Regions from separate parts of the Natronincola ferrireducens genome, predicted to be linked through region 4. Evidence: riboswitches for the same ligand, from Rfam matches in the RefSeq annotation. Region 4 holds a riboswitch; each other region holds the start of a gene.
What was found. Region 4 has a riboswitch for cobalamin ahead of cobU (bifunctional adenosylcobinamide kinase/adenosylcobinamide-phosphate guanylyltransferase). Riboswitches for the same ligand answer to the same signal wherever they lie in the genome.

Region 1 (4,902 bases), on a different contig from region 4:
TCTCCGAAGGCTACTGGTGCCGATCAGGGCCCCTTGGGGTAGCTCCTCTAAGGTTCTATTGTCCTTGATTACCAACACATCCCTAGGATCTTCTCTTTTGGTTATAGCACCTAGAATCAATTCCTCAGGAGATTCTGCCGGCATGTCCTTCATACTATGGACAGCCAAATCAATCTCTTCTTCTAATAGGGCTGTTTGTATTTCCTTGACAAACAGTCCTTTACCACCAATTTTGCTTAAGGTTTTATCTAAAATTTTATCCCCAATCGTTTTGATTTTAATAATTTCATATTGATATTGGGGAAACCTTTCCTTCAGCATTCCTATAATGATTTCTGCTTGGGTTAAGGCTAATTCACTGGCCCTAGAGCCTATTTTAATTGTTCGCATCTTATCACGCCTTTTATTGAATTAAATTTGTTTAAACTCCTATTAGACAGCCTCTTTTCAGTCTATAGCCCTTCTTTAAAAGCTTCATAAGTGTCCCATAGCTTTTCCTTGATTTTAAAAGGGTCTTCTTTCCGATAGTCAACATCGTATATTAGGTGATGAAATAACCTTTTCCTATCCTGGATGGAGGGTATTTCCCTTAAGGCCTTCCCTCTTATAGCCCCTAATATATCTAGGAGGTCTCCGTAGATTTCTCCGTAGATAGATTCCAGTTCTTCTTTGATTTTTCGGGAAAGCATGGGGCTTTTCCCTTCAGTGGATATAGTTATTGTTAAGCTTCCACGGTTGATGGAGGCAGGAAGGATAAAGTCTGATAGGTGTCGAGAATCACCAACATTAATAAAAATCTGTCGCTGATTTGCTTCCTGTTTACACCTTTTATTAATATCAGCATCATCTGTAACCCCATAAGCTAAAATACTTCCATCTAAATCCCCTGTTGTATAGGGCTTGTTTTTATGGACAATTTTATTGTCCTTCGCTAGTTTTTCCAAGGCAGGGGTTAGCTTGGGGCTTATAACCGTCACAACAGCACCATACTCCAGTAACGTTATCACCTTCCGCTCTGCCACCTCACCGCCCCCCACAACAGTACAGGGTTTTCCCTTGATTTCAACCATCATTGGATAATATAAAGCCATTGTTCTTCTCCTTATTTCAAAATTTCTATAATCCTAAAAATTCATCTACAAAGGAAGCCATTTCTTCTCCCTTACCCTTCACTCCCGCATCCTTCAACTGAAGTATAGGTTTTCTCCACATCTTTTTCACCAAACTTCTAACAATAATTTCTATGGTTTCCCTATCTTTTTCAGGTATATGAGAAAGCTTTTTAAACATTTTTTCAAGCTCTTCATCGGTTAATCGTTGACTATAGTTTTTGATGGCCTCAATCTTGGGATATATCGGTAGACATTGATACCAATCTTCATAGCTGTCAATGGCAACTTCAATATATTGTCGAACCTCTTTAATTAAATTTTGTCTCGAGGCTAAATTTTCATCAGCAATTTCCTTTAATTGGTCTATATGGAATAGTCTTATCCCTTCTATTTCTCCAATGGCAGGATCGATATCCCTCGGCAAAGCAATATCTACAATACACAGTTCTCTCCCCTGATCATACCGGACTTCAAATTCTTCCTTGTGGTAAATATAGTGGGGTGCACCTGTAGCTGTAATAACGATGTCTACTTCCTTTAACACATCATATTTCCTATTGAAATCAATGTGTTGAATATGACTATGTTTGTTGCTAAGAGCCTCTATGGTTTCCCTTCTTCTGTTGCAAATATAAATCCTTTCAACACCTCTATCGATTAGATGCTCCACCGCCAGTCTACTCATTTTCCCAAAGCCAATGACTAATACCTTTTTGTCTATTAAGCCTTTTAGTTGTTTCTCAACTTGCTTTACGGCTATATAGCTAATAGATAGAGGGTTTTCAGAAATATTGGTTTTGGTTTTGACTTCTTTAGCTGTGGTAATAGCATCTAAAAATAGTTTGTTTAGCACCTTACCGCAGCCTTTAACCTCCATTGCCCTATGATGGGCTTCTTTCACCTGTCCCAATATTTGATCTTCTCCTAAAACCAAGGAGTCCAAACCACAACAGACTTCGTATAAGTAGGTTACAGCTTCCTTTTTCCTTTTAAATACATAATGTCCTTCCAGTTCTTCTTGCTTCAATTGAAAAAAATCTGTGTAAAAATTCTTAAACCATTTTTCTGCTAGATTTGTATCCTCTACCACACTAATGATTTCACTGCGATTACAGGTGGATAGGATAACCCCTTCTTTTATAAAGGGGTCCTCCTTCATAATATTATAGGCCTTCTGTAGCATCGACTTGGAAAATGCAACCTTTTCCCGAAGGGTTATAGTAGAATTTTTATGGGTAATACCAAATACAACTACCTTCATTACTCATCACCTTCTATGTTTTTAGAATGTAAGGGCCAAAGCCTCTTTACCTCTTTCTTTAACAATCTCTGCAACTCTTCTATCGGCTCCTATATGCTTTGCCATAATAAATTTAATGGCTGGATACTTTTCCTTTACTTGGTCTAACTCTTCTGGAATATCATATTTAATATGATTTCCTTGAAAGAGGAACATTGGAACAATAACAATCTCCTCTGCTCCTTTATTTACTAACTCATCTATTCCCTCATGAAAGCTTGGTTTTGAAATCTGTAGGGAGCCAAAACCCAGTAGAGGAAACTCCTCCTTATTTCTCTCCTCTAACATTGCTATAATTTCCTTTAAAATGTCATCTGCTTCCTTTGCTTTACTACCATGGGCCAATACAAACAATCCTCTTTTCATGAATATGCCTCCTTATTAATTATGAAATCTTAGTTGTTTTGTTGTAAAATAAAAAAAATCCACTAGAAGTGGATTTTGTATGTCCTGAAATAATTTTTCTATTACAGTACTACAAACATCCCCTCCCTCCGAAGGTTGTTGTCAGCTTTAGGCTGGTCTCCTGACTCGTGAATCCCTTTACTCTCGACGCCTTCCCAAATTCAGTTCAGTGGCTGTTGTCGATTTCATCCTCACTTACAGTAGCGGGGGCTGTAGCGGATTTTCACCGCTTTCCCATTTAAGTTTCCTATGAAACACCTAAACGTATAAATCTTTTTTTATTTTAAATTGTTTTTTGATATGGTTTGTCACAAACATCATATCAAAATTCCCTTGTGTTTTCAATAGAAATATAAGGTTATAAAAAAAGTCCTGGTGTTATGGTTGATTATGGATGATTAGATTTCTGTTTTAAAAAATATAGTTGGGACAATAGCTAGCAATAATAATAAGACATAAACAATTATAGTCTGTATGGAGAAAACGTTGTTGATAGTATCTCCTAAAAAGGTATATAAAATGACTTTGGGGGTAATCCCTAGAAGGCTTCCTACAAAAAATTTTTCGTAGGATATTCCTACTAATCCAGCTCCATAGCTAATGGGATCAATGGGAAATCCAGGGGTAACCCTCATGACAAATAACTTTCTTATAATTTCTTTATCTTGTATGCTTTGGAGCTTGATGATGTACCTTTCTCCTACAATTTTCTTAACAAGGTCCTGAAATTTGCTGCCTAGCCAAAAGCTTAAGGAAAAAGCAATCATTACTCCTATCAATGCAGCGATACTCCCTAGGAATGTGCCATAAATTAAGCCTCCAACGATAAAAATCACAACATTAGGGAAAAAGAGAAATGGCCGAATAGCAGCAATTCCTATAAAAACCAATACACCCCAAATCCCAAGGCCTTCTATCCCCCTTTGAAGTCTTTCTATATTCCATTGTATAAATAGGTGGTCCCTAAACTTAATTAATAAAATAATACCTATAAAAATTATAAAAATTGCTACTATAGCTTTAAACATTTTTCTTTTCTTCATGATTTTTTCCTTTCCAATACAAGAAGCTTCTATTCTATATACTTTAGCTTTCTTCACTAATTGCTGTTGACTAATTGTATGCCATAAAATTTAATTTATTGCCTATATCTTTTCCCCCCAGATTTTTTTACATTGTTTCAGTCTAACTTCTATAGTGTTTTTTGTAAAACCTCTATTTTTTAAAATTCTTTTTCTTTATAAAAGATGGTAATGCAATTTATAAGAGAAAATGATAGAATAGTAAATAGATTATAGCGAAACTTTATAAATGACAGGGGGGTTATTTTCATGAAAAAATTGTTTTCTTTATTACTTATACTAACATTACTTGCCCTTGGAGCTTATTTCTATGTACCCTCCTATTTATCTGTAGCCTCTAACGAAAACCCAGTAGAAATTACTGTGGCTGAAGGAGCTTCTTTAAATGCTGTAGCTGAACACCTTTATAATAAAGGTGTTATTAAAAGTAGACTTTGGTTTAAATATCAATCCCGCGCCGAAGGAATCGATAGGAGTATTAAACCCGGTACCTATACATTACATCCTAACATCAATTTAAATGAGATTTTTGAATTGCTACGAAAAGGTGTGCCAGAGAAGCCGATTGTTATAACCATACCGGAGGGCTTTACCCTTTATCAAATAGCCAACAGGGTTGAAATTGCAGGCTTAGGAACCAAGGAGGAATTTATAGAAGCTACAAAGAAATACTTTGAAGAAAAAGAGTATTCCTTTGATACAGCTAAGCTTTTCTATGAAATGGAGGGCTATCTCTATCCCGATACCTATTACTTTAGTGAAAGACAAGGTGTAGTAGATGTGGTTAGTACCTTAGCTAAGACGATGGAGAGTATTTTTACGGAGGAGTATAGGGTACGGGCAGAGGAGTTGAATTTATCCCTCCACGAGGTATTGACGATTGCTTCTTTAATTGAAAGGGAAGCCTATCATGATGAGGAGAAGCAAAGGATTAGTGGTGTTATTTTTAATAGGCTTAAGAAAAATATGCTGCTACAAATTGACGCCACCGTTATCTATGGTA
Region 2 (4,902 bases), on a different contig from region 4:
CTATGGCAATTCCAGCCTCACAATCTATTAACAATGAAGGGTGGAATTATAGAGGACTGTTTCAGCATAGGACTGCTGCCACTAGAGGAGGCATTGGCTGGATTGGCAAAAGCTGTTGTCTTGTAACGGAGGAATTTGGCCCAAGGCTTCGGTTAGGAACAATTTTAACCAATATGGATTTTGATTATGATGAACCTATCAATGAGTCCCTATGTGGAGAATGTAGTGTATGTGTGGATTCATGTCCTGCAGGTGCCTTAAAGGGTGCTGTTTGGACTCCAGGCTTGGAAAGAGAAGAAATCATCAATCCAGAAGTATGTAGTAATCATATGAAAAGCCAATATAAACATATAGGAAGAGGTGCCGTTTGCGGTATATGTCTAAAGGTGTGTCCAAAGGGGAAGGAAGTATTAAAGAGATAGGGTAGTAAAGCTACTACCCTATGTTAATTTCCTTTTTATCGGTGTTTTTACATCCTTTCTAATGCCATGGTCATGGGTGCTTTCTAGCTGTGCTTTTTGAGATTTAGCTTCACGATGAAAGTGACGCTCTTCATATTTATAGGTTCTTGCACTGTATTCCTGCATATCACCTTTAATATTGGTCCATTGGCTTTTTCTTATAGACATAAAATCACCTCATAAATAGTTTTAGCATTTTTTTATAAATGATGTTGAACATAATTTGTTAATTAAGGAAATTTTCATAAATAAAAATTTATAAATTTTACTAGTTCTTAGCTGGTGTTTTATTACAAATTTCTGTAGGGTATAACAACCTCCTACAGCCTCCTTAGTCCCTCACCATTAGGGTAGAAAGTTTGACAAACAACGGAATAAAGGGTAGGAAGATAATCGTACTGAAAACATTAAAAATACTATGGGCATTGGCAATTTGTCGAGCAGGATTAATTGGAGATAAGGTTATTGAAAGTCTACATAAAATCTCTATAAAAGGAAACATTAACACTACTCCCCACAGATTAAAGAGGATATGAATAAGGGCCGCTCTTTTTCCTATGGAAGTGAGATGAATACTGGCTAAAAGAGTAGTAACGCAGGTGCCTATATTTTGACCTAGCAAAATAGCAATAGCAGCTGTTAAAGAAATCAAATGATTTGTGGCTAAAGATTGTAATATTGCTATTCCTGTACTGCTGCTTTGAATAATAGCAGTAGTGCAGAACCCCAGAATAACCCCTAATATAGGCTTTGTTCCAAACTCCAATAAAATCTCTTGAAATCTAACAAGGCTTGCTAAAGGAGACACCCCCTTGCTTAATAGGTCAATTCCTATGAAGAGGAGGGCAAAGCCCATAAATATCTCTCCAAAGAATCGAAGCCTTCTGTTGGTCTTATGTAGAGAAAGAAAAAGACCTATCATGAGGGGGATAAAAACGTATCTACTAGGTTGAAATGCAATAAGCTGGGCTGTAAGGGTGGTGCCGATATTAGCTCCCATAATAATAGCAGCAGCTTGATATAGATTCAGGAGATTGGCCTCCACTAAGCCTACAATAATGATAGTAGTACCACTACTGGACTGTAAAAGGGCAGTAGTAAGGATGCCAATAGCAATGCCTAGGATGGGATGGATTTTCAAGTTCCGGATAGCATAGCTTAAACGACTGGAAGTCACTTCCTTTAAACCATTGGTTAAAAACTTCATACCTAATAAAAATAAACCTAATCCCGTAGCCATATTTGATACTACAATCAGCAAATAAATCACCTCTTAATTAAATATACGCAGGGAAAAGAACAATACAACTTTTAAAAAATAAATTTGCAAAATTACACATTGACAAATAATTGACAAATTTCAAAACCCTATATATAATGGATTTATAGGATGTTAAACAATATAAAATTATAACAAAAATAATAGTCATGAAGACTTTGCAACCATGAAGGATGCAGTTTGTTTTCATGGCTATATTTTTTGGAGGAGATGAAAATATGGATAAAAAATTATGGGAAAAGTGTGTAGCGTTTCATGGACATGAGTGTCCTGGTTTAGCTATTGGATTTAAGGTCAGTGAAGCAGCTATGAAAAAGCTAGGGATTGATTTTTCAAAGGATGAAGACGTAGTTTGTGTTACAGAAAACGATGCCTGTGGTGTTGATGCTATTCAAGTATTGTTGGGCTGTAGCTTTGGAAAGGGGAACCTTATCTATAGAGGAACAGGAAAGCAGGCCTTCAGTTTTTTCCATAGACCCACCAATCAAAGTATTAGAATCGTAACAAAACCCTTTAAAGGAGAAATGGGTAGGGAGGAGAGACAAGCATATTTATTGAATGCACCGGTAGAGGACTTATTTGATTTTAAAGCCCCAACCTTTGAACTCCCTGAAAGAGCTAGACTATTTCAAACCATCACCTGTGAAGCCTGTGGAGAGGGGGCTCCTGAGCATAAGGTACGCTTGATGGAGGGACAAAAGGTTTGTTTAGATTGCTTTAAAGATTATTCGAGGGAGTTGTAAAAACTATATCCTTTATTTAGGTTATTAGCATAGTATTTCCTACATATGTATTAGTTGACAAAATATTAAAATTTATTATAATAAAAGTGAATTGTGATGTTTTTAAAATTCTATAAAAATAGAAGGTGCCCTTAAAAAGGGTTAAAAGGGAAAGTGGTGCAAGACCACTACAGCCCCCGCTACTGTAATTGGTGACGAAATCTGAGGAAGCCATTGGGAAACCGAGAAGGCCAGAAAGTAGGAGGAACCATAAGTCAGGAAACCTGCCTTGTATTTTAAAAAAGCAAGCCTTCGGAGGGGAGGAAAGAAAATGCGATATACATGTATTTTTTGACGTTAACCATGAAGGTAAAGAAAAGAACAAAAGGTTCTTATCTTATTTTCATGGTTTTTCATTTTATAAAAAAGGAGTTGTTGATATGATGGAACAAGATTTAAACTACTGGATAGAAAAATGGCAACCAAAGAAATTAAGTTCTTCTGCCACCTCAGAATTTTGGAATAAAAGGGCTAAAAGCTATAATAGAGATGTTTTTGAAAAACAAGAAGAATCCAATTATGTTATTGACTTATTAGAAAAATATAATTTGCTACAAAAAAATAACAGAGTACTAGACATTGGTTGTGGACCTGGAAAAAATACAATCCCTATGGCAAAAAAATGTGAAGAAGTAATTGCTTTGGATATATCCCAAGAGATGCTGGAATATGTGGGGGAACATGGGAAAGAACATGGTCTAGACAATATTGTATGTCATGAAAAAAATTGGGAGGATATTAGTTTAGATGAATATGGATGGGAAAAAAAGTTTGACCTTGTTGTAGCTTCTATGACACCGGGGGTATATAACTTCTCGACTTTAAAGAAAATGTTGGATGCCAGCAAAGGCTATTGTTATTTAAGTGGATTTATTAACCGTAGGGATGAAATTTGGAGTAGGTTAGAGAAAGAAATTTTAGGAGAACATAATGGGAATAAATCGAGAGAAGATAAAATTTATTATATCTTTAATATATTGTGGAATTTAGGCTATCATCCAGAGATCCATTACTTTGATAGAACCTGGGAGCATGTATGGTCTTTAGAAGAGACTATTGATTTGTACAAACAAAGGTTTAACATAAACCACACCCTTAAAGAAGAGGAAATAAAAAAGATAGAAGCTTTCCTTACAGCTCATCAGCAGGAGGGAAAGGTAATAGAGAAAACTGAAGCTAAAATAGCTGTATTAATCTGGAAGGTTGAATAACGAGGGGGGGTAATGATGTTGAAAATTAAAGGATTGAAAAAAATATTAGTAGTGGGTTTAATTGTTATGATGGTGTTTTCTTTAATAGGGTGTAGTTCTACCACTGAGGAGGGAAGTGCTGGAGAGACAGTAGCCAATGAAGTAGAGGAAGATAAGAATACAGAACCAGTAGTAATAAGACAAGAAGGAGGGGATTGGGGATATCCTTCACCCTATCTCCACTATTCTAGAGGACCTGGTGGATATAAGATGCAGTTGAGTTTTGATAGCCTTTTAGAAAGGGATGAAGATGGATTAATTCCTTGGTTGGCAAAGGAATGGGAAACAACAGAGGATGGTCTTGCCTACATATTTACCCTACAGGAAAATGTAAAGTGGCATGACGGGGAGATTGTTACACCAGAAGATGTAAAATTTTCCTTTGAATATTTTGAGAAACATTCACCAGTATGGAACCCGGTGTCAATGCAGGGTAAGCCCTTTGTTGAAGAAATTGAAATTTTAGAAGATAATCAAATAAAGTTTGTTCTATCCCAAAAAAATGCAACAATTTTAGAAAAAATAGGGGATGTAAGAATTATTCCTCAGCACATCTGGGAAGAAGTAGAGGAACCAGAAGCCTTTGATGATGAAAAAGCTGTCATAGGTTGTGGACCCTATAGACTAACGGGCTACAGCAAAGAGCATGGCACCTATGAATTTACAGCCTTTGAGGATTACTGGGGGCCAAAGCAAAGGGTAGAAAAAATTCAATTTCTTCCTGTAAGCGATGCTGTGCTGGCCTTTGAAAACAATCAAGTAGATATTATAGGGATAGGTAGCGACTTGGTGGATAGATATAAAGGAGATGGCCAATTTACAATATTAGAAAACCCTGGATTTTGGGGCTATCGCTTGATTTTCAATATGGAAAGAAATCCCTTGCTTAAAGAAAAGGAAATTCGTCAAGCCATTGCCTATGGTATAGACCAAGAGGAAATGGTGGAAAAGGTGGCAAGGGGTGCAGCTATTGTAGGAAGTGCAGGATATTTACCAGAGGATCATATATGGCATAACCCAAAGGTAAAGAAGTATACCTTTAATGAAGAAGAGGCAAAGTCTTTGCTGGGAGACAAGAAACTATCCCTTCAGCTCTTGGTGGGGGATAGCAATCCAGAGGTAAGAATTGC
Region 3 (4,902 bases), 110 kb from region 4:
CAACTTCTATAGGAGCTATAAACTTAACACGTTTTATAATATCATTCACAATTCTCTGAGAGTAAGCAATGCCTCCGGTTAAGATGATTCTATCCACCTCTCCCATTAATACCGCCGCCATAGCACCTATTTCCTTTGCAACCTGATATGCTAAGGCATCCAACACAATATTCGCCTCTTCATTGCCTTTTTCAGCCAGAGCCTCTACCTCACGGACATCCATCGTACCGAAGTAAGAATAAAGACCTCCCTTTCTAATCAGTTTTTCTTTTAATTCTTCATAGGTATACTTTCCTGAGAAACATAGCTTCACTAGTTGATCTGCTGGCAGTCCCCCACATCGATCTGGAGAAAAGGGACCTTCAGCCATGGCATTGTTTACATCTATCATCTTTCCTTTTTTATGGGGTGTTACGGAAACCCCTGTTCCTAAATGGGCCACCACAAAGTTTACTTCTTCATATTTTTTATCCATTTCTTTAGCTACCTTACGGGCAACAGCCTTCATATTTAAAGCATGGGATAAGCTGATTCTTCTTAAATCCGACAGCCCAGAAATTCTTGCTACTGGCTCCATTTCATCAACAGAAACAGGATCTACGATAAAGGCTGGAATGTTTAATTGATTAGCTAAATTCCAAGCCATAACAGCCCCTAAGTTTGAAGCATGTTCCCCTTGCTCTGCCCTTTTTAAGTCATCCACCATCTTTTCATTGACTCCATAAGTTCCCCCCAGCAATGGTTTAAGCAATCCCCCACGCCCTACTATTGCAGTTAAGGTGTTAAGTTCAGTACTTTCCTCTTTAAGGGCTTCTAGCACTAAATTTAGGCGATATTCATATTGACCAAATATACTGGAAAACTCTTTTAAATCCTTTACTGAATGCTCTACAATTTTTTTAAATAATAGGGTCTCTTCTTCATATATAGCTATTTTAGTTGAAGTTGCACCAGGATTAATTGCTAATATCCTGTTTTTTGAACATGACATAGAGATACCTCCTTTATAAATTAGTTATTGATAAGGTTTTTATTTATAAGTGAAATTTTATTTAAATAATACTCTATACTAAAATTTTATAATTATTGATGTTCAAGGAATACTCTATTGATTTCAACAAAAATTAGAAATAATAAAATTTATTCCTAATATTAGAATACAGAATATTAACTTCATTGTGAAATATCATAATTGTATATCAGTGATAAGTCAAAGTGATTTATATTGATAATCATAGAGGTACATGTTATTATTTTGGTATATAACTTATTCTGCATAAAAAATGAGGGGGGGATAATTATGGATATCCGACAATTACGCTATTTCATTGCTGTTGCAGAAAACTTAAATTTTACCGAAGCAGCTAAACAGCTATTTGTAGCACAATCCGCTGTAAGTCAACAAATTGCAGATTTGGAGAAAAAAATAGGTGTACAGTTATTCATTCGAAATAAACGTTCAGTAAAACTGACCAATGCTGGAGCTGTACTTTTAAAGGAAGCTATTAGCCTTGTAAACAAGTCTGTAGAAGCAATGGAAAAAACTCGTCAAGCAGAATTAGGTATAATCGGTAATTTAAATCTTGGTTTTCTAGGTTATACCGAAAAGAACTTTTTACCCCATTTAATTAGACAATTCCGTAGAAATTATCCAAAGATAAACTTACATTTAAACCAATTTAATCATGGTATGCTGATAGAATCCTTAAATAATGATGAATTAGACATTGGTTTTACCTTTGCATTTAGTCTAGATAATATTGGAGGCCTAGAAAAAAACAGGATTTTCACTGAAACCCTCTCAATAGTAATGCATTGTGAGCATCCCCTTGCAAATAAAACTAGTATACATGTTGGTGATTTAAGGGATGAACGTTTTATTGCCCTTCATAGAAAAGAATCACCTCAAGGTTTTAATCAAACGCTCATGATTTGTTCAAATAATGGTTTTGCTCCAAACATAGTTAGTGAACCTAAACTTCTTAACACTGTATTATTATTGGTGGACTCAGGTATGGGGATAGCCATTCTACCAAAGAGTCTTAAACTCCATTCAAGTCCTAGTCTTCGTTTTATTGACATCGAAGGTGAAAAGATTGAGTATGAGTTGGTGGTTGCTTGGAAAAAAGCCAATGAAAATCCTTCAATTCCTTTATTTCTTAAGGAACTAGAGTTTGTAAAATCTCAATATTATAAAGATTTTTCAACCATTACATCATAATAGTACTCCTATTATGATGTACATATCCTAAATTTTGGGTTGCTTTTGTTTCTATAGCATGTTATACTTTAAGCAAATTGAATATAGTGTTAAACAAGTTCATTTATGAATTTAAAGGGAAGTTTGGTGCAAATCCAACGCGGTCCCGCCACTGTAATGGGGAGCTGCTTTACATATATGCCACTGGATATTATCTGGGAAGGCGTAAAACAGCAATGATCCTAAGCCAGGATACCTACTTGTATAACTACGCCACATACAAATTCACGGTGTATGGATTTGGGATTAATTGTCATGACTATAACCAACTAAACTTAGTTTGTTATAAGTCATAGCTGTTCAAATAACTTGACAAGTTTTTATCCTAATAACCTATGCCTTTAAGTCTAGGTTTTTTTTTAATTTCACTTTATTTAAGGAATTACATCAAAATCAGAGATATCCTGTATGTGCTCGACATTAATCGTCGCCCCCTTCAGCAAAATAAAAGCAAAATAAGCCATTTGCTCCCCTATTATTTTGCTGGAGATTGATTACTTTACTTCAGGTGCAGAACTGCACCTGAAGTAAAATTTTAATTCTATTAATCTTATGACAGCAGCTTTTTCTTTAATCAGCATCCCGGTTGCTCCAAGTTCAATTCATCCCTTATTAGGTGGATTGCTGGGAATTATTGTAGGGAAGCGTAATACTATTGCTGTCTTTATAGGTCTTTTATTACAGTCTGTTTTTTAAACATGGTGGCTTAACTGCTTTAGGCGCAAACATGCTAAAGCCTCTTAATATTCTATCCTTTGCATTTTAAACACATGTAAAAAAAGCTGTAGACATCCTATACTCTCCATCTAGGTATATAGGATATCTACAGCTTTATTTGTTATGTATTTTAGTAATATTTTTTATTAATATAGAAATTGTTCCATCTGGATTGTTTATGAACTCAACAACATCATTATTATTATAATAGCCAGAAGGTAAATTAATTTCAATGCCACTGTCGGTCTTTAGCCTATGGGTTTTAAGTTTTTTATTTACTACATTTGATGGTTGTAGGTTTACGATATTTTCCTTTAAACCTTCTTTCTTTATCTCATCAATATATTCATTTTGTATTTCATGATTACCTTGAAAGACTTCAGCAGCAATATTACTTATTTGAATTTCATCACATTCCCCCATGCTATCGGCTAAAGCTTCGTGTAATTTTGCTGTTTTCTTAAAATCCTCGTCAAAATATTTTTTGTTCAATTTCTTAGTTACTTTAGTAAGTATTTTAAATTTTTCATCATTAGATAGATCAAATGTACACTTCATAAATAATTTGGATAAATAGAAATCCTTATCTCCATTAATCTCATATTGTTTTTCTAATAATTTTATGTGATAATCTGATAAAGAAATTATTATACACTCATCTAGTTTTTGTGCATAACTGGGCAACGTAGTAGTTTGTTTAATTAACTTATTTACGTTTCCTTCATCAGTGCTCATCACATAATGTATATAGCTTGATTTGTAATTAAATTTCATTATTGCCATATAACTACTATTGTCCTGTTGAAAAACACAAAACACAACATCTCCTGGAGATATATCAGGATTTTTTGTCATGATTTCAAATAGATTGGTGGCTAATTCTGCAGTAATGGAAGTAAACTCCTCAGAATTAGATGCTATTTTTTCACATAGCTTATAAATAGTATTATCTGTATTTTCAAAAATTCCTTCCTTAACTTGCCCACTATTTATTACTTTTGAGATATGATTTTCAAGAAATTTAATTATATCTTCTTCTAATTCTATTTCTTTTGTTGAAATAATAGGGATTTGCACACTATTATCTAGGATATGTAGAATTGCCCTGACTATTACTATAGGAGACTCTTCCTGCATGTCATTACCTCCCTTGACTAAATTAATATTCTTTTTGTATTTTGTTCATAGAATCGATTGATAAAAGTGCTTTTGCTTTAATCATTATAACAATATGATTAGTAGGATAAAGGAACTTGGTTTTATTAAAATGTGTTTTGTGAAAACGAGAAAGAAAATAGGGAAGAAACTTTTAAAAGCCGCCTATAATGCGGCTTTTAAGTTAATCGTTATAATAAAGACTTTCAGAAGGGTATTCAGGGTCAGATGTTAAATCTATTCCAAGTTCTCTAAAAACCTGCTCATCACTTCTACTTAGAATTGTTGTTGCATGAGCTTGGCATCCCTTTAACATTGATAGCTTTTCCATAGCTACTTGGGCTGTTGGATTTGTAGCGGCACATATACTCAGAGCAATCAATATTTCTTCGCAATTTAAAGCTGTGCTTTTACCACCTAATGTTTTAGACTTTAAACTTCTAATGGGTTCAAGTATAACTGGAGAAATGAGATGAATTTCATCGGATATATTAGCAAAATATTTTACAGCATTTAAAATTACAGCCGCTGGTGCATCCATTACATCAGATCTTTTACCAGTGAGTATTTTCCCATCATTAAGTTCTAGGGCTACAGCAGAACAGACTTCGGTTTTATTGCACTCTTCTTTTAATCTAGTTGCACGTTCTCTTGCAGGAACAACAACCTTCCTGTCTTCTTCTTTTAAATTTAGCTCCTCCATTATAAGCTTTACTCTTTCAAAGACTTCTTTATCTACATACCCTTTTTTGTACTCACATTCTGTTTTA
Region 4 (4,902 bases):
TCATTAAGTAGATAACCGAAGGTTTGATTAATAACTTTCCTGTTGGTCTCTTAGTGAGTTCATTCAGAGGGGGTTTTTCCTGCCACTGAATTGTAGAACAAGTTACTACATCAAAGGACAAATGAATTCCCGCCTAATTGGGCGGGAATGGATTCATTCATTAAAACAATTGAGGGTGCAGGGCCTTGGCTATCATTTCCAACGCCTCTACAATTCTAACCCCTGGTCTAGAAACCACATTTGGCTCCAATAATTCTATACGATTGTTTTTAACTGCATCTATTTCACCATAACCAGGTCTACTGGTTATTTCAGCAATTCTCTCGGCTTTATCTTCCTCTGTCATGTCAAAAAATTCTATATAGTGGCTGGCAGGTATTAAATATACCTCTGGATTTCTTTCTACTAGAGCTTCTTCACTGAAGATGGGATAAGCCCCTTCGGCATCCTTTGCAACATTTTCTCCCCCAGCTAAAGTAATTAGCTCATCCATAAAAGACCCAGTACCAGCTGCCATCAAAGGCTCATGCCAGATTTCATAAAATGCACTAACAGTTTCTTGTTCCTTTACCTTTTCTACAATACTATCTCGTTTCGCAGTTAACTCCGCTACAACAGTTTCAGCCTTTTCCTCTGTACCCATCATCTCTCCAGTGATAGTAATAGCACTAAAGACTTCATCAATGGTTTCTGGTTCAAACCTAGCTATAGTAATTCCTGCAGCTTCTATTAGCTTGATGGCTTCCTCATCTCCATCTCCATAAATAAATAAAATATCAGGAGATAACTCAATAATTTTTTCAGTATTTAAGTTTTTATACCCCCCTATCTTCTCTTTATCCAGGGCTTCCTGGGGATAATCACAATAATCTGATACAGCAATAATATTATCAGCTAAACCTAAAATAAATAATGTCTCCGTCTGACTTGGGGAAGCTGAGATAATTCTCTCGGGTTTTTGATTGATGGTTACTGTATAACCTAACCCATCTACAACCTCCCTTGGAAACCCTTCACCTTGTTCTTCATCCTCTACAGCTTCACCTTCATTTATTGGTGCTTCTACTGTACAACCTACAACCATGAATGCAATTAACAACATCCATGCAATCCATACAATTTTTTTTTGTTTCATCCTTGTTGTCCTCCTTCAATAATTATATATCATTTAAATGACAAGTGTCATTTAAAGCTGTTAACACACAAAAATCTCCATGTTTTTCAATAATACTTATACTGCAATGGTCTACTTTAAAATTCCAATGATAGCTTATGTTTCCAGTAATAAGATGGGCAACCATACTTCGAATTACACCGGAATGGGCAATAATGGCGATGTGCTTTTCTCTATGCTGATGGAGAATCTCCTCCAGAGCATTTACCACCCTTTCATGCATTTCCTGTAAACTTTCTCCATCTGGGAATTTCACCCTCACATAGTCATTTTCTAGTTCTCTATAGACTTCAGGGTAGTTTTTTTGAATTTCTTCTATGGTCAACCCCTCTACTCTACCAAAATTTAATTCTCTCAGGCTTGTTATTTCATGGATAGGATAGTTCTTATCTCCTTTAATAGCTTCGGCTGTCTCCTTTGCTCGCCTTAGATTACTGGTATACATTACATCGATTTCTATGTTTTTAAATGCATTGGTTAAACGTAATGCCTGGGATTTTCCTAATTGGTTTAGGGAAACATCCGTCCATCCACAAAATCTTCTATTGGCATTTTCTTCAGTTTCCCCATGTCTAATTAAATACAGCTTTGTCATAATTTCACTCCTATATTTAAGGTTAAGGTTGAGACTGAGGTCTAACTATCCTAAGGATAAACCCTTCTTCACCTTATACCTTTAAATCATTCTCTACATCCAGTAACAGAGAATATTAAATATATAGTTATATATATTTATCTTTTAAAACTTATTAATACAATGGAGATCATATTAAAATTGTAGGTTTAAAGTCTGCAACACTAAGATATAGAGTATATACAAAATCTCTGTCAATTCACATAGGCCCCCCAATGTATCCCCTGTCATCCCATGGATTATTTTCTTGCTATGGTTTTTAAATAGGCTAGCAAAAACCCATGCTATGACTATGAAAAGAAAGGACTTTTTATCTATAAGTGTAATCAATACTGTTATGATGATGGTATAAATCAATTCCCTCTTGGTGGTTCTGTTTATAAATATATGTCCTAACCCCTCCTGGCGGCCATAGGGCACTTTATAGCAGCCATAAACAAGAGCTAACCGTCCAAAAACCGGCATCAGCATGATGGTGATAAAACCTACTTGCTGGGAAAGGCTAGCAATACCAAAAATCTTGATGGTTAAACAAAAGAAAATAGCTACAACGCCATTTGTTCCTAAACGACTATCCTTCATAATCTCTAGGATTGTTTCTCTGCTACGACTACTGTAAAAGCCATCAAAGGTATCTCCTAAACCATCTAGGTGCAATCCTCCCGTGAGGGCAACATAAAAAGCTATCACTAGAATACTAGCCACAGTAGGACTTAGTAGATATAATAAACCTCTATAAACAGCTGCCAATATTAAACCCAGTACCAATCCTACAACAGGAAAATAAACAATACCTTTTTCAAAATTTTTATCGTAGGGTGGATTTTGTATGACTGTTATTCTTGTTAAAAACTGTAGGATTAGTAGAAATCTTTGCATTAGCTTTCAATTCCTTTTCTAGCATAAATTCCTTTTTCAAAGGGGTGTTTAATCATCCTCATCTCTGTTACATAATCTGCAAGATTTATTAATTCTTCTGGAGCATTCCTTCCAGTTAAAATCATTTCTATGTGATCAGGTTTATTATCAAGAATTTCTATTATTTCTTCTACAGCTATAATTTTATTGTAAAGTACTGCCATAATTTCATCCAATATGATTAAGTTATAATTTTCTTCATCTAAATGTCTTTTTATTGTATAAAGCCCCTCTTTAACACTATTTTTTACTTCTGCTTTTTCCTCTTCATTAAGTTGAAAATAAAATTTGTTCATAGCGGCAAATCGTATTAATTGAAAGTTAGGGGCAAGTCTTTCTATGCTATAAAGCTCTCCCGTATCATCTCCCTTTAAAAATTGAACCATCAGCACCTTTAATCCCCCGCCAGCCGTCCTAGTCCCCTGACCTAAGGCTGCGGTTGTTTTACCTTTCCCATCTCCTGTATAAATATGTATTAAACCCTTTTCTAGCTTCTTTACCACCATATTATCCTACCCCCTATTTTATTTTATTAGGTATACCACAAACTACAAAATACACCTCTCCTGCTTCCTTTGCTATATATTGGTTCATCCTTCCTGCTATATCACGAAAAATTCTAGTCATTTTATTTTGAGGAACAATTCCCAATCCTAATTCATTTGTCACAAAAACAGCTGGAATTCCAAAGGATTTCACAGTTGTAATCAATGCCTTTATTTGTTGCTGAATATTTTTTTCCACAATATCTATTTCATTGGCTGTAGCTTCATCCCAGTTTATAGGTTGTTCCAACATTAGATTGGTTATCATAATGGTAATACAATCTAAAAAAATCCCTGCCACCTTTCCCCTATAATCCTCAATTCCTTGATGAAGATTTCTATATCCCTCATAGGTAACCCAGTTGTTAGGTCGACCTTGTCTATGCTTTTTTATCCGATCCTTCATTTCTTCATCAAAGGCTTGAGCAGTAGCTATGTATAGAATCTCACCATCTATATTGTTTAAAATAGATTCCCCAAAGTTACTTTTTCCACTTCTAGCTCCACCAGTTACTAAAGTTAAAAAATTATTATTCATAGTTTCACCCCAATTATTTCAGTAAAATAGAAAAGCCCCTACTCTGGGTAAGGGCTAAAAATCAAAATGCTATTGATTTTAAACACGCCTTCCCACCGAAGGTTTGTTTCACAGTTTGGCAGGTCTCCTGACTCGTGACTCCTCTTACTAGCAACACCTTCCCGAAATTCTCCAGTGGTATTTGTTGTTTTCATCCTCACTTACAGTAGCGGGGGCTGTAGTGGCATCTCACCACTTTCCCTATTAAGCTTCTAAGCACCAAGCATTAAATTATTTAATTTTAATCTATACCCATCATATCAAATTCTTTATAAGGTGGCAACAGCCTATTGGGGATCAATAGAAAATCTTTCGTGTAAATTTTTCCTATATTTTACTTATCTTGGTGTGTAAAAATTTTGAGTATAGTAGATGGTATATTCTCCTCCAAAATACACCCCCACTCCTAATCTTTTGAAATCACCTAATATACTTTCCCTATGACCTATGGAATTCATCCAGTTTTCATGGGCAAATATGGCGCAGGTTTGACCAGCTGCTATGTTTTCCCCAGATCTTTGCCAATAAATTCCTTGAGCTTCTATTCTATCGGAAGGACCTTTACCGTCTGGATTATCGTGACTGAAAAAGTTTCTTTTTGCCATATCTTTACTATGACCTCTAGCAGCAATTCTTGCAGTGTCCTCCCATTGGAGGGGTGGTTTTCCAAATCTCACCCTTGTGGCATTGGTAAGATCAAAGACCTGTCTTTCAAAACTTTCTCTTAACTCTTCACTAGGCTCTCCATAAAATCCCTGCAGACCTTTTTCTATATTTTTATCTATCAACTGTATAGCCGTTACCCTATATTCATTATGGAGATCATAAAAAATTGTTGCATAATAATTGTCTACTAAATAAGTATCACTTTCTTCAGGATTGCTTAGATAATAAAAGGTGTTTCCTTTAATTAAATATTCAAGGGGTTCTCCTAGGAGGTTATTAACAACTTCTTTATTGCTACCCACTTGAATTCCTCTTCTTGACTGCCATGCAGGGGAATTAGTATATACACCTACCACCTTTTCATCTTTTATACCTATTTGAATGTACT

Region 1: it holds a riboswitch for cobalamin, as region 4 does, so the genes downstream of both, BLS22_RS00030 (sirohydrochlorin chelatase) here and cobU (bifunctional adenosylcobinamide kinase/adenosylcobinamide-phosphate guanylyltransferase) in region 4, are expected to answer to the same signal.
Region 2: it holds a riboswitch for cobalamin, as region 4 does, so the genes downstream of both, BLS22_RS04625 (class I SAM-dependent methyltransferase) here and cobU (bifunctional adenosylcobinamide kinase/adenosylcobinamide-phosphate guanylyltransferase) in region 4, are expected to answer to the same signal.
Region 3: it holds a riboswitch for cobalamin, as region 4 does, so the genes downstream of both, BLS22_RS15630 (energy-coupling factor ABC transporter permease) here and cobU (bifunctional adenosylcobinamide kinase/adenosylcobinamide-phosphate guanylyltransferase) in region 4, are expected to answer to the same signal.

Annotation. Positions count from the first base shown of each region.
Region 1 covers NZ_FNFP01000001.1:3,116-8,017, reverse strand. The annotation lists gene hemC (hydroxymethylbilane synthase) at 1-390, opposite strand, end outside; gene BLS22_RS00040 (precorrin-2 dehydrogenase/sirohydrochlorin ferrochelatase family protein) at 453-1,091, opposite strand; gene hemA (glutamyl-tRNA reductase) at 1,117-2,373, opposite strand; gene BLS22_RS00030 (sirohydrochlorin chelatase) at 2,395-2,778, opposite strand; cobalamin riboswitch at 2,912-3,094, opposite strand; gene BLS22_RS00025 (TVP38/TMEM64 family protein) at 3,216-3,860, opposite strand; gene mltG (endolytic transglycosylase MltG) at 4,149-4,902, shown strand, end outside.
Region 2 covers NZ_FNFP01000001.1:1,002,627-1,007,528, forward strand. The annotation lists gene BLS22_RS04605 (4Fe-4S double cluster binding domain-containing protein) at 1-422, shown strand, start outside; gene BLS22_RS04610 (hypothetical protein) at 441-629, opposite strand; gene BLS22_RS04615 (Na/Pi cotransporter family protein) at 793-1,731, opposite strand; gene BLS22_RS04620 (FmdE family protein) at 1,959-2,483, shown strand; cobalamin riboswitch at 2,590-2,768, shown strand; gene BLS22_RS04625 (class I SAM-dependent methyltransferase) at 2,903-3,733, shown strand; gene BLS22_RS04630 (ABC transporter substrate-binding protein) at 3,749-4,902, shown strand, end outside.
Region 3 covers NZ_FNFP01000003.1:196,592-201,493, reverse strand. The annotation lists gene buk (butyrate kinase) at 1-991, opposite strand, end outside; gene BLS22_RS09225 (LysR family transcriptional regulator) at 1,301-2,221, shown strand; cobalamin riboswitch at 2,300-2,478, shown strand; gene BLS22_RS15630 (energy-coupling factor ABC transporter permease) at 2,813-2,956, shown strand; gene BLS22_RS09215 (nucleoid-associated protein) at 3,092-4,114, opposite strand; gene BLS22_RS09210 (DUF1846 domain-containing protein) at 4,317-4,902, opposite strand, start outside.
Region 4 covers NZ_FNFP01000003.1:89,177-94,078, reverse strand. The annotation lists gene BLS22_RS08770 (ABC transporter substrate-binding protein) at 161-1,135, opposite strand; gene cobC (alpha-ribazole phosphatase) at 1,158-1,769, opposite strand; gene cobS (adenosylcobinamide-GDP ribazoletransferase) at 1,944-2,687, opposite strand; gene BLS22_RS08755 (cob(I)yrinic acid a,c-diamide adenosyltransferase) at 2,687-3,232, opposite strand; gene cobU (bifunctional adenosylcobinamide kinase/adenosylcobinamide-phosphate guanylyltransferase) at 3,246-3,809, opposite strand; cobalamin riboswitch at 3,910-4,087, opposite strand; gene BLS22_RS08745 (CAP domain-containing protein) at 4,187-4,902, opposite strand, start outside.